DNA from 2 places in the Novosphingobium sp. SG754 genome. Region 2 is predicted to be linked to the other one. Evidence: riboswitches for the same ligand, from Rfam matches in the RefSeq annotation. Region 2 holds a riboswitch; the other holds the start of a gene.
What was found. Region 2 has a riboswitch for cobalamin ahead of FHW97_RS02435 (TonB-dependent receptor domain-containing protein). Riboswitches for the same ligand answer to the same signal wherever they lie in the genome.

Region 1 (6,847 bases), on a different contig from region 2:
CACGACGAACATCGCCAAGGCCGCCAGGCGGCTCCAGTGGCCCAGAAAGACGTGATAGACCGCCACTTCGATGGCCGAGAGCGACAGGAGCGTTATCGCCATCGGCGTAAGGTGCCGGTGATAGGCAAAGGCGCGGGCGCCGGGTGGAACGTCGGCTGGTCCTCCCCAGCGCAACAGGGCCATGTGCAGCACCACCAGTTCCGCGCGGGCCAGGCGCACCAGGACAGAGGGCAGGAATTGTGCGGCCACGCTTTCCCAGCGCGCGGCCGTGCCGCCCCGGCGCACGATAGCCAGCGCCTGCCTACCGGCGAGGGCAAGGTGGGCAAGCAGCGCCAGCGCCATGGCCGCCATCGTGCCGGGCATGGCCAGCAAGGCGGCGCGCAGGGCCGGCGGCGCGGCCATGCTAACGAGGCAACAGGCGCCTGCCAGCGTCGCGCATACGGTTCGAACGTCGGGACGGCCGGCGCCATCGCGGATGATACGTGACAACAGCAGGCTATCGGCGGCCAGCCACAAGCAAAGCCACAAGGACAGCGCGGGGTGGCTTTGCGCCACCGGTAGGCGCGCGGCCAGCATGGCGGCAACGATGACGACGGCCGGGGCCAGGTGCGCTGCCCGTCGATGATGCGCGATACGTGCGGCTGGAATCATCCTGCGCGGCCTCCTGCGACGGCGGTGATGCCGGGCAGAGCCGATCATTGCCCAGCGCGCCGTCGCTCGCAACCACCGAAAACGCAGCGCCACCATCGCGTGGGCGTTGCACCGCCGCTGCCGGCTGGCTATGCCCATCGGACCTGGCGGGTTTTCCGCTGGGCAAAGATCGCGCCGGTGCCCGGAAGGGCTCAATCGGGAATGCGGTGCGGGGCCATGGCGCCCCAAATCCGCGGCTGTCCCTGCAACTGTAAGTGGCGAGCGCGATGCATACCGCCTTTCCCGATATCGGCGGGGAGGGCAGCCACTGGGCCGGACGCCAAGACGGGCGAGGCCTGGGAAGGCATGCATCAAGCCCTGACCCGCAAGCCAGGAGACCGGCCGGCGCTTGGTCGCTCATGCCTTGGTCCAGGGGATGGCCGCGGCACGGTTCGTTCCGTCAGAGCGACGCCGCCTGGCCGGCGTGTGGCTGTGTGAACGCCCTGTGGCGCGCGCGTGGCGTCACGCGTCCGGCTCCGTCGCCATTCTGGCCGGAGTATTCCGCTCGTGCCTGTTTCCTTTCCTGTTCGCCGTCTGCTGGCCCGTTCGGCCGCGCCCTCGCTGCGCCGGCGTATCGCTGCTATTTTGGCCGCGCTGCTGCTGGCCAATGCCCTCGCCTGGCTGTGGGCGCTGGGCCTGTTCCATGATCAGCCGCTGATGCTGGGCACCGCCGTGCTCGCCTGGGGGCTTGGCCTGCGCCACGCGGTCGATGCCGATCACATCGCCGCGATCGACAATGTCACGCGCAAGCTGATGCAGCAGGGGCAGCGGCCGATCGCCGTGGGCCTGTGGTTTGCCCTGGGCCACGCCACGATCATCGCCATCGCTTCGGTCCTGGTGGCGCTGACGGCCACGGCGCTGGCGCGCTTTGGTGCCTTTCGCGAGGTGGGCGGGATGATCGCCACGACGATTTCGGCGCTGTTCCTGTTTGCCATTGCTGCGATGAACCTGGTGATCCTGCGCGGGGTGTGGCGCACCTTTGCCCATGTGCGGGCAGGGGGCGCTTATGTGGAGGAAGACCTTGACCTGCTGCTGTCGGGCCGGGGCCTGCTGTCGCGCCTGTTCCGCCCGATGTTCCGCCTGGTCACGCGATCATGGCACATGGCGCCGCTGGGTTTCCTGTTCGGGCTGGGTTTCGATACCGCCACCGAAGTGGCGCTGCTGGGGCTCTCGGCCAGCCAGGCAGCGAGTGGCCTGGCATTGGGCACGATCCTGGTGCTGCCCGCTCTGTTTGCAGTGGGCATGGCGCTGATCGATACGATTGATGGCGTGGTCATGCTTGGCGCCTATGAGTGGGCCTTCGTCAAGCCGATCCGCAAGCTCTATTACAACATCACTATCACCCTGGTTTCGGCGCTCGTGGCGATCGTGATCGGCGGGATCGAGGCAGCCGCGCTGATCGGCCAGAAGCTGGGCCTGACCGGCGCGCCATGGCGGTTGGCGGCCGATCTTGCCGGCAATTTCAATGGGCTGGGCTTTGCCATCATTGCCCTGTTTGCGCTGTGCTGGCTGGCCAGTGCGGCGATCTATCGCTGGCAGCGGCTGGACGAGATCGAGGTGGTTCGCGCAATCTGATGTCATGCCCGGTTGGCTTGGCCGGCGAACTCGGCTAGGAGGGCAGCGCAGGCAGCGGTTTCGGCCGGTGCCCTGCAAAAGATCGCGTCGGTGCCCCGAGAGGGGCTTAATCGGGAATGCGGTGCGGGGCTTTGCCCCAAGTCCGCAGCTGTCCCTGCAACTGTAAGTGGCGAGCGCGATGCACTGGTCCCCGCAAGACGGGGATGGCCACTGGGCCCCAAGCGGGCCTGGGAAGGCGTGCATCAAGCCCTGACCCACGAGCCAGGAGACCTGCCGGCGCACTGGTCGCTCTTGCCTTGATCCAGGGGATGGTCCGGGCACGGTAATACTTCCGTCTGGGCGACGAAGACTTGTGCGGCTGGGGCTGCACGGGTTGCGTTGTGGTGGGCGCTTTCGTGCGCCGGCCCGCTGCCGCGCGCCTGGCCGGATCGCTTTCCGGCAAGCCCTGCCGTGTCGCTCGCCTGGCGCCGCGGAAGGGTTTTGTGCATGCCGGATCTGGCAAAAGTGCCCGTCACCATCGTGACCGGCTTTCTCGGCGCGGGAAAGACCACGCTGATCAGCCACTTGATTCGCCACGCTGGCGGGCGCCGCCTGGCGGTGGTGGTCAATGAATTCGGCACGCTGGGGGTGGATGGCGACATCCTCAAGTCCTGCGCCATTCCCGATTGCCCGGCCGAAAACATCGTTGAACTGGCCAATGGCTGCATCTGCTGCACCGTGGCCGATGATTTCATCCCCACGGTCGAACGCCTGCTCGCGCTCGATCCCCGGCCCGATCACATCCTGATCGAAACCTCGGGGCTGGCGCTGCCCAAGCCCTTGCTCAAGGCGTTTGACTGGCCGGCGATCCGCAGCCGCATCACCGTCGATGGCGTGCTGGCACTGGCCGATGCAGAGGCGGTGGCCGCCGGCCGCTTTGCCCCCGATCTGGCCGCGCTCGACGCGCAGCGTGCCGCCGATCCGGGGATCGACCATGAAACCCCATTGGCCGAAGTGTTCGAAGACCAATTGGCGTGTGCCGATCTGGTGCTGTTGACCAAGGGGGATCTGGCCGGCCCGGAGGGCTTGGCCAAGGCGCGGGTGATCATTACTGAGACGGCGCCGCGCGCGGTTCCGGTGATCGACATGGCCGAAGGCGCAGCCGATCCGCGCGTGATCCTGGGGCTGAACGCCGCAGCCGAAGACGATATCGCTGCCCGCCCGTCGCACCACGATGGCGCCGACGATCACGAGCATGACGATTTTGCCAGCACCGTGGTGCCGCTGGGCGAGGTATCCGATCCGGCCGACCTTGCCGCGCGGATCGCCCGCCTGGCCACAGAGCATGGCGTGCTGCGCGTGAAAGGCCATGTCGCCGTGGCGGGCAAGCCGATGCGCCTGCTGGTTCAGGCCGTGGGCGCGCGGGTGCGCCATCAGTATGATCGGCCCTGGCAGGTGGGAGAGCCGCGCACCGGGCAACTGGTGGCGATTGCCGAGCGCGACAGGCTCGACCCCCAAACCATCAAGGCGGTGCTGGCGGTCTGATCGGCGGCGCGGGCCCATGCACGTCATCTTCCGCGAGAGCCACGGGCTTGAAGAAACGGCCGTGCCCCAGGACCTGGGGCAGGCGCCGGCGCCGCTCGTCGTCCTGTCGTTTTCCGACAGCGACCTGGGCGCCTTTGCCGCCGGCTGGCACCAGGCCCGGCAGGCCGATCCAGTGTTCCCGCTGCTGCGCCTGGCCAATCTGGCCGCGCTGGAACACCCGTTGTCGGTCGACACCTATGTCGAGCGCACGCTGGGTGGCGCGCGGGCGATCCTGATCCGCCTGATCGGCGGGGTTTCGTGGTGGCGCTATGGCCTGGGGCAGGTGGCGGCCCTGGCACACGCACGCGGCGTGGCGCTGGCGGTGTTGCCGGCAGACGGGCGGGCCGATCCCCAGCTGGACGAAGCCTCTACCCTGCCGCGCGAAAGCTTGCGTGATTTGGCCGCGCTGTGCGAGGCGGGCGGGGCCGATGCCGCCCACCGCGCGCTAGTGACACTGGCACAGGCGGGCGGGCTGGCGCTGAACGCAACCGCGCTCGCCGCCCCGGTCGCGCCACTACCGGCGGCGGGCCTGTGGCATCCCCATGGCAAGGCGGTGGACGCCGCGCGCCCGCTGGTGCTGGTCGTGTTCTACCGCGCCTATCTCACCGCGCGCGATGTTGCGCCGGTAACCGCGCTGATCACCGCGCTGGAGGAAGCAGGCCTGGCTGCGCAGGGGCTTTACGTCACCTCGCTCAAGGAACCACAATCGCGCGCGGTGGCGGCGGCAGAACTCGGCCGGCTGCGCCCGGCCGCGATCATCAATGCCACGGCCTTTTCCGCGCAGGACGATGCCGGGCGGAGCCCGCTGGACCTGGCCGGCGTGCCGGTGTTCCAGGTGGCGCTGGCCACTGGCACGCGCGAAAACTGGACCGGGGCGGTGCGCGGCTTGGCGCCGGCTGACCTGGCCATGCATGTCGTGTTGCCAGAGATTGACGGGCGGCTGTTTGCCGGCGTCGCCAGTTTCAAGGAACCCTGCGCGCAGGATGCCGATCTCGGCTTTGCCCGCCACATGCACCGGCCCGATCCGGCGCGGATCGACGCTATCGTGGCGCGGGTGGCTGGCTGGATCGCGCTGGCCCGGCGCCCCGTGGCGCAGCGGCGCCTGGCCTTGGTGCTGTCAACCTATCCGGGTAAGGCGCATGCCATGGCACATGCGGTGGGCCTCGATGCCTTGGCCTCTACCACAGCGTTGCTCGCCGATCTGGCCCAGGCCGGGTATGCAGTTGCGCCGCCCGGTGACCTGGCCCACCGGCTTGGCCGTGAGACGCTGGGGTTTCCGCTGGAAGCCTATCGCGCCGCGCTGGCGCAGCTGCCGGCTGCGCTGCGAACCGATCTGGCACAAAGCTGGGGCGCGCCAGAGGATGATCCGGCGGTTCGCGATGGCGCATTCCACTTTGCCGCATTGCGCGCGGGGCAAGCGCTGGTGGCGTTGCAGCCCGAACGCGGCGATCTGGTCGGGCGCGACGAAGCCTATCACGATCTGTCGCGCTGCCCGCGCCATGGCTATGTCGCCTTCTATCTGTGGCTGCGGGCGCAAGGGATCGATGCCCTGCTGCACATGGGCGCGCATGGCACGCTGGAATGGCTGCCGGGCAAGGCCGTCGCGCTGTCGGGTGCCTGCTGGCCCGAGGCGCTGATCGGCAGCCTGCCGGTGATCTATCCCTTCATTGTCAACGATCCGGGCGAGGCGGCGCAGGCCAAGCGCCGCATCGGCGCGGTCACGCTGGGCCACATGCCGCCGCCTTTGCGGCGCACGGAAAGCGGGGCGGGCCTGGCTGGGCTGGAGGCGCTGCTCGACGAGTTTTCCGGCGCGGTAGGCCTCGATCCGGCGCGGCGCGACCGGCTGATCGTGGCGATCCGCGCGCAGGCGCAGGCCCTGGGGCTTGAGGCAGAGCTGGGCATCGATCCTACTGCTACCCCGGCCGAGGCAATCGCCCGGATCGACCGCTTCGTGTGCGACGTGAAGGACAGCCAATATGGCGATGGCCTGCACATATTCGGCCGCGGCACGCAGGGCGGGGCAGAGCGCGATGGCGTGCTGGCCGCGCTCGACGGGCGCCGCGTGGCGGCTGGGCCGGCCGGATCGCCGTGGCGCGGCCGGGCCGATGTGCTGCCCACCGGGCGCAATCTCTATGCGATCGATCCGCGCGCCGTGCCAAGCCGCGCCGCCCATGCGCAAGGGGTGGTGCTGGCGCAGGAACTGGTGCGCCGTCATCTGCAGGATCATGGCGATTATCCCCGTTCCCTGGTGGTGGACCTGTGGGGTTCGGCCACGATGCGCACCGGTGGCGAGGAATTTGCCATGGCGTTGCACCTGTTGGGCGCGCGGCCGGAATGGGATGCGGCCTCGCAACGGGTGACGGGGATCGAGATTCTGCCGATCGCCCGGCTCGATCACCCGCGTCTGGATGTGACGCTGCGTATTTCGGGCCTGCTGCGCGATGCCTTTCCGCTACTGCCGGTGCTGTTCGGGCAGGCGGTGTGCGCGCTGGCGGCGCGCGACGAGCCGCTGGAGTGGAACCCGTTTGTCGGCCAGGCGCCGGGTGCGCGGGTCTATGGCCCCGCGCCGGGGCGCTATGGCCTGGGCATGGGGCAGGCGGCGCAGACCTATGACGCCGCCGACCGCCGCGCTGCAGGAGACGCATGGCTGGCGGCATCGGACCACGCGTTTGATACCGGCGCGGCGCAGCCCGACCTGGCTGGTCTGCGCGCCCGCGTGGCGCGGGCCGGGGCGTTTGTTCACGCGCAGGATTTGCCTGAAACCGATCTGCTGCTCGCCGCAGACTATGCCGCGCACGAGGCCGGGTTTGCCGCCGCGCAGGGCGTGGTCGGGGGTGGGGCGGCGCTCTATCACCTCGACAGCCGCGATCCCGCGCGGCCCGTGGCGCGGCCCTTGGGCGAGGAACTGGCCCGCGTGGTGCGCGCCCGTGCTGCCCATCCCGGCTGGATCGCCGGCATGATGCGCCATGGCTTTCGCGGCGGGGCAGAACTGGCTGCCACGCTCGATCATCTGGGCGCC
Region 2 (6,847 bases):
CGGGCAGGGCCATCACGCGATCGACCATCTGGCTGACGGTCTGCGCGCTGATCGGCAGGCCAGTGGCCGGCGAATAAGGCACGCCGATCCGAGCCCAGAGCAGGCGCATGTAGTCATAGATTTCGGTGACCGTCGCCACGGTCGAACGCGGGTTGCGGCTGGTGGTCTTCTGCTCGATCGAAATGGCCGGCGAGAGGCCGTCGATGTGCTCCACATCGGGCTTCTGCATCATTTCCAGGAACTGGCGCGCATAGGCCGACAGCGATTCGACATAGCGCCGCTGCCCTTCGGCATAGATCGTGTCGAACGCCAGGCTGGACTTGCCCGAACCCGACAGGCCGGTGATCACCACCAGGCTGTCACGCGGCAGATCGACATCGATCCCCTTCAGGTTGTGCTCGCGCGCGCCGCGCACGGAAAGGGTGGTCAGCGCGGAGCGAGCGGCGCCGGGCGCACGTGTGGGGGCGGTCGACATGAAGGGCAATGTTCCAGATTTGTTCGATTCACGCAAGCCTGTCGCAGCGCAGCAAGAACCGCGCAAGATGGCTCGGTGGGCAAGGGCGATTGCCCCCTGATGTGGGGAGCCGATCAGCCGATCGCAAGCGCGCGGGTGCGCCCATCGCCCACCCAGCGTGCCTTGACGCCCCAGACCCCGGCTAGCACGCCTTCGGCCAGCGCCAGGTGCGGCGCGCCATTGGCGGCCACGGTGCCACGGTCGAGCACGATGACGTGATCGGCATGGTTCATCGCCAGGGCAAGATCGTGCAGCACCACCACCACGCCCACGCCTTGCCCTGCCAGGCGGCGGAAATGGGCGAGCAGCGCCTGCTGGTGCGCCAGGTCGAGGGCGGCCAGCGGCTCGTCTGCCAGGATCCAGCGCGGCTGCCCGGCCAGGACCCGCGCCAGCAGCGCACGGGCCCGCTCCCCGCCCGACAGCGTGCCCACCTCGCGCCCGGCAAGGCCGGTAAGGTCAAGCGCCTGCAACGCTGCCATGGTTGCGGCCGCGTCTATCCGCATCGGTGTGCGGTGCGGCAGGCGGCCGAGCCGCACCAGCGTTTCCACCGTCACGTTCCACGCCACCTCGCCCGCCTGCGGCAGATAGCCGATGGCGATCGCCCGCTCCCGCGCGGTCAGTTCGGCCAGGCGATGCTGCCCCAAAGACACGTGCCCGCCATCGGGCTCTTCCAGGCCAGCAAGCGCGGAGAGCAGCGTGGACTTGCCCGCCCCGTTGGGCCCGCAGATCGCGGTCAGGCGCCCAGGCGAAAGCCCCACGCGCACATCGCGCAGGCGGCCCACCATGGTGACGGCATCGGCAACAAGATCCATGGCCCCGGTGCCTCTCAAGCCAGGCCGCGCCGCAGGCGCAGCAAAAGATGCAGGAAGAACGGTGCGCCCAGCAGGCTGAGCGCGATGCCCAGGCGCAGCTCGCCGCCCGCCAGCGGCAGGCAACGGCACAGCGTATCGGCCAGCAAAAGTAACAGGGCCCCGGCCAGCGCGCTGGGAAGCAGCAGGCTGGATGGGCGGCGATCGGTGAACGGGCGCACGATATGCGGCACCATCAGCCCGACAAAGCCGATGACCCCGGCCGCCGAAACCCCGGCACCCACAACCAGGCCCACGCCCACCACCATCAATCCGCGCAAGGCCACCGGATCGAGGCCCATCGAGCGGGCCGCCAGTTCGCCCAGGGTGAGCGCATCGAGCGCCGGCCCGGCACGCCACAGCAGCACCAGCCCCAGCGCGGTGAGCGGCGCGGCCAGCGCCACATCGTGCCAGCTGCGATCGGTCAGCGCGCCCATCAGCCAGGTGACAATCTCGGTCAGGGCAAAGGGATTGGGCGCCAGGCTGATCGCCAGGCTGGTCAATGCGCCAGCCAGGCTGGACAGCATCATGCCGGCCAGCGTGAACAGCGCCACGCCCCCGGCCAGGCCCGTGCGCGGGCCCGACGCGATCAGCGCCAGCAGCACCATGCCCCCGGCCGCGCCCGCCAAGGCCATCGCCGGCAGCGCGAAAGGCTGCACCGCAAAGCCGGTAAACAGCGACAGCACCGCACCTAGCGCGGCGAGCGGCGCCACCCCGAACAGGCCGGGATCGGCCAGGGGATTGCGCAGATAGCCCTGCATCGCTGCACCCGCCGCGCCCAGTCCGGCCCCGACGATCACCGCCAGCACCGCGCGCGGCAGGCGCAGTTGCGCCAGGATCACCGTGGCATTGGCACCGGCCGGATCGAACGGATTGATCCACACCTGCCCGGCCAGCAGGCACAGCGGAAACAGCACGAGCAGCAAGCCACCCAGCACCAGGGGCAAGGCAGCACGGTTCATGGCATCGCTTCCAGCTCTTGGCGCACCGCCACCATGCGGTTCAGGAACCGGGGAATGGTTGGGCCGCCGCAATAGATCAGGTTGGGGGAAATCGGCACGCGCGCGGTGTGGCGCAGCGCCGCGAGCGCGGGATGGAACAGCAGGCGGTCTTCCTGCGGCGCGGCCTGATCGGCCAGGGTGCCGCGCGGGGTGCCCACGGCCATGATCACGCGCGGCGGATCGGCCAGCATGCGCTCCAGCGACAGGCGTTCGGATTGGCCCAGGCCGCGTTGCGCACTGAAATTGGCAAAGCCGGCACGCATCATCAGGTCTGATGCCAGGGTATTCTGGCCCGGCACCAGGCCGCCCGGTTCCCACAGCACGGCCGTGATCGGCGCCGTGCCCGGCGGCGGCGCCGCGGCGGCGACTGCGCGGTCGATCCGCGCGATCAGCGCGGCGCCGCGCGCCGGCTGCCCGGCCCAGCCGGCCAGGCTGCGCACCTGGGCGCGCGCGGCATCGAGCGATTCGGCAATGCCCACCGTTTCCACGCGCAGGCCCAGCCCGCGCAACGCCGCCAGCGTGGCCGGATCGGCATAGGTGCTGGTCACCACCACATCGGGGTGCAGCGCCAGCACGCTTTCTACCGCGCCATCGGTGGTGGCAAAGCGCATGGCCTGCGCCACGTCCATCGAGGTTTGTGCCGGATCGCGGCTGTAGGAAGACAGCGCCAGGATCTGCGCGGGATCGGCCACTTCTGCCAGGATCGCATCGCTGCAAGGGTTGAGCGACACGATCCGGGGCAGACGATCGGTGGCCTGCGGATCGGCGGGAGCCACCTGCGCGCACCCGCCCAGCATCAGCGCCAGCGCCACGGCACCACGCTCCATGCGCCGGCAGAGCAAGGCAATGTCAGGCACGATGCGGCCGCTCACGGCAAAGCCATTCCTCCAACCGGCGCCACGCCATCAGTACCGCAGGCGAACGCCACCGAACACGGAACGACCCAGCGCGCCATAGCCCGCTGCCGTCACCAGCGGCCGATCGAACACGTTTTCCACCCGGCCGAAAAGTTCGGCCTGATGAAGGATCGGCAGACTGGCGCGCACGGTGGTGACGCTACCGCCCGCCAACTTGATCGAATTGGCCGCGTTGTCAAAACTTTCCGACTGGAAGCGCAGGTCTGCGGCCAGGGCCAGGCCAGCCCAGGGCGTGGTCCAGTCGAGCGAGGTGGTCAGCGCGTGGCGCGGGCGGCGAGCAAGGTCGTTGCCGAACGTGGCGGCGCCAGGCGTGCGGTCGGTCGCCTCGGTATAGGCATAGGCGATCGTGCCCTTGACCTGGCTGCTGAGCGCGGCGCCCACATCGAGCTCGACGCCTTGCGCGCGCGCCTTGCCGACGTTGTCATAGACGCCATAGGCGTGGCCCTGGCACAGCGCGCTTTCGACCATGAAGCACGAGACATAGGCGATGAGGTTGCGGGTATCGCGGCGGAACAGAGTGACCCCGGCATGGAAGCCGCCATCCTGGCTGGCATAGACCACGCCCAGGTCATAGCTGCGGCTGCGTTCGGGATCGAGCGCGGCATTGCCGTAATCGGGCGAGAGCAGCTGATAGAGCGTGGGCGCGCGGAAACCTTCGCCATAGCTGGCATTGAGGCGCAGCCCGCGCACTACTTCCACCGTGCCGTTGGCCCCCAGGCTGACATTGCTGCCGAACTGGCTCTGTTCGTCATAGCGCACGCCGGCCGCCAGGCTGGCCTTGGCGGTGTACCAGCCAAGCATGGCATGGCCGCTGGTCAGATGCGCGTTCTGGCGCGTGTCATAGGTGCTGTCGAACCGGGTCCATTCGCGATCCGCCCCGAAATCGAGCGCGAAATCGGCCGGCAGGCTATAGCGGCCGTTCAATTCCACCCGCTCGCTGCGACCATTGTAGCCATATTCGAACGCGTTGTCGGCCCCGCCGGTGTAATAGCGGCGGCGTGTGTCTGACAGGGCATAGCCAGCATCGAGCGTCAGCGGGCCGCCGGCATAGTGCAGCCCGGCGCGGCCGAAGAACTGCCGCGTGGTGGTGTATTCCGGGGTATCGGCAAAGACATAGTCGGGCGCGGGATAGCCATCGATCTGGGTCTTGCCATCGGCATAGCGGGCATTGGCGACCAGCGACAGCGTATCGGTGAGGTTTACCCGCGCCTTGCCGCCCACGCGCCACTGGTCATAGCCGTCGGGCTCGGTCCCGCTGGCAGCGGCCGAAATGCCATCGGTGGTGGCATAGCCGCCATCGATCGAGAAGGCATAGCGATCGCGCTTCACGCCGGCGACAGCATCGGCATCATAGCTGCGGCGCGAGCCGGCCTCGGCCGAGGCTTCGACGCCATCGATTTCACGCGTGGTCACCGCGATCACCCCGCCAATGGCAGAGCTGCCCCAGACCACCGAGTTGGAGCCGCGCAGCACTTCGATCCGCTCGATCCCGCCACTCGTCAGCGTGCCGAAGTCAAACCCGCCCGATGGCGCCGAGGGATCTTCCACGCGCACGCCATCGACCAGCACCAGGGTGTGCTGCCCTTCCCCGCCGCGCAGGCGCACGGCGGTTTGCGCACCCAGACCCCCGGTGCGCGACCAGGTCAGGCCCGGCACGCGATCGAGCACGCGGGTCAGGTCAACGCCCTGCACCGCCTCGATCGTCTGCAACGGCAACACGGTGATGGCCTGGCCGGTCTGGTCGAGCGACAGGTCGTTGCCGGTGGCCAGCACGGTGATCTGCGCGCCATCGGCGGCGGGGGCTTCATCGGCATAGGCAGGGGCGGCCAGCATCACGGCAGTGGCGAGCGCAACAAGCGATGTCTTCACGGTTCTTTTCCTCCCGGCCCATGGACAGTCTTGCCGTCCATGGCGCGAGGGTCCGCCGGGCCCTGGCGGAAGACTCGTCACGCTTGCGCCCGGTACACCCCGCCCGGCCGCGGAACGACCACACACCGGCAGGTTTCCTGGCTCATCCGAAGTCAACGCGACACGCCGGCCTTCCCAGCCCGCCAAGGGGCCAGTGGCGCGCAAGGGCGCGGCGCTCGTCCGGAAACAGTTGCGGGGGCAGCGCCGGCTGGTTCCGGCTTCCCTCTTAGCCCGCATGGTTGCGGGCACCGGTGGCGTCAGGCGGGGCGGATAGCGACACCTGCACCAAGGGGCAAGCCCGCAGCCGTGATTAACCAAGGGGTAGCAGGCTGTGCCTTATCGGGACGAGGACGATTCCTCCCGTGCATGGTTGCAGTGCAACGCGTAACGCACCATGGCGCAGACCAAGCCTGCCCTGTTTCACGCCCTATGCCAGACCCGATTCCCTTCACCGGCGCCACGCCCACCCTTCCGCCCGAGGCGCTGATGCCGCCGCCGGGGCCGGAAGAGCGCGTCGCCCTGGCCGGGCAGCGGCAGGCCGATGGCGCACGGCTCGCCACGCTTAGTCTGCCCCCCGTCCGACCGCGGGATTTTGCCGCACGCATCCGCCGGCGTGACATGACCTCGTGGCGCCATCAGCACCGCGCGCCCTCGCGCCTGGCCGAGCGGGCCGCCGGCATTGCCGCGATCGGCGCGCTGGGCCTGGTGCTCGGCGCCATCGGCTGGGGTTCGCCCGGCAGCGATGCGGCCGCCGCACAGGATCGCAACGGCGGGCTGCAACCGTTCGAGCGGGCGGGTGAAAGCTTTCCCGGCTCGGCGTTCTACTATGTTTCGGCGCAAGACAGCGGCCTGCTTGCCCCGCAGGACGCCGCACGCGCCTGGGACCGGCAGGTGGCCGCCATCCGCAGCGACGCCGACGATGGCACCACCACCGCGCCCTGGTCTGCCAATCCGGCAGCGCGGCCACTGTTTGCCACCGGCAGCGGCGAAGACCGCTGGCGCGCGCTGCAATGCCTGACCACCGCGATCTATTACGAAGCCGCGTCCGAACCCGATGCCGGGCAGCGCGCGGTGGCGCAGGTCGTGCTCAACCGCGTGGCGCACCCGGCCTTTCCCAAGACGGTTTGCGGCGTGGTGTTCCAAGGATCGGAACGCCCCGGCTGCCAGTTCAGCTTTGCCTGCGACGGCGCGATGGCGCGCCGTCCGGTGCAACAGTTCTGGGACCGCGCCCGGCGCGTGGCAGCCGATGCCCTGGCGGGCAACGTGTTTGCCCCGGTGGGCCTGGCCACGCATTACCATACCAGCGCGGTCCATCCGCTATGGTCAGACAAGCTGGCCTTCATCGGCACGATCGGCGCGCATCGCTTCTATCGCTGGGCTGGATCGGCCGGGCAGCCCGCCGCCTTCAACGCCAGCTATCGCGGTGGCGAGCCGCTGGCCGCGCCCCATCCGCGCAGCTGGGTGCCGGCCGCGGCCGACGTGGTCGATCCGGTGACGCTGGAAAAGGCGTTTGAGGAAGGCCGCATCAGCGCGCTCGAACACACCGGTGCTTCGGCCGGCGCCACGACGGGCACGGCCACCGGGGGCCTGGGCGAATCGCCCCAGCGTGCGATCCCTGCCAGCGCCGCGCCGCAACTGGCAGCGCCCCTGCCCGGCGCG

Region 1: linked by a shared signal. The riboswitch ahead of FHW97_RS12975 (HoxN/HupN/NixA family nickel/cobalt transporter) and the one ahead of FHW97_RS02435 (TonB-dependent receptor domain-containing protein) in region 2 are both predicted to bind cobalamin.

What each region holds. Positions count from the first base shown of each region.
Region 1 covers NZ_JABGCC010000004.1:517,117-523,963, reverse strand. Annotated here, with positions in the region: gene FHW97_RS12980 (hypothetical protein) at 1-651, opposite strand, end outside; cobalamin riboswitch at 810-1,052, shown strand; gene FHW97_RS12975 (HoxN/HupN/NixA family nickel/cobalt transporter) at 1,252-2,265, shown strand; cobalamin riboswitch at 2,337-2,558, shown strand; gene cobW (cobalamin biosynthesis protein CobW) at 2,752-3,789, shown strand; gene cobN (cobaltochelatase subunit CobN) at 3,806-6,847, shown strand, end outside.
Region 2 covers NZ_JABGCC010000001.1:529,202-536,048, reverse strand. Annotated here, with positions in the region: gene uvrA (excinuclease ABC subunit UvrA) at 1-475, opposite strand, end outside; gene FHW97_RS02450 (ABC transporter ATP-binding protein) at 589-1,326, opposite strand; gene FHW97_RS02445 (iron ABC transporter permease) at 1,341-2,324, opposite strand; gene FHW97_RS02440 (ABC transporter substrate-binding protein) at 2,321-3,235, opposite strand; gene FHW97_RS02435 (TonB-dependent receptor domain-containing protein) at 3,269-5,149, opposite strand; cobalamin riboswitch at 5,259-5,456, opposite strand; gene FHW97_RS02430 (cell wall hydrolase) at 5,618-6,847, shown strand, end outside.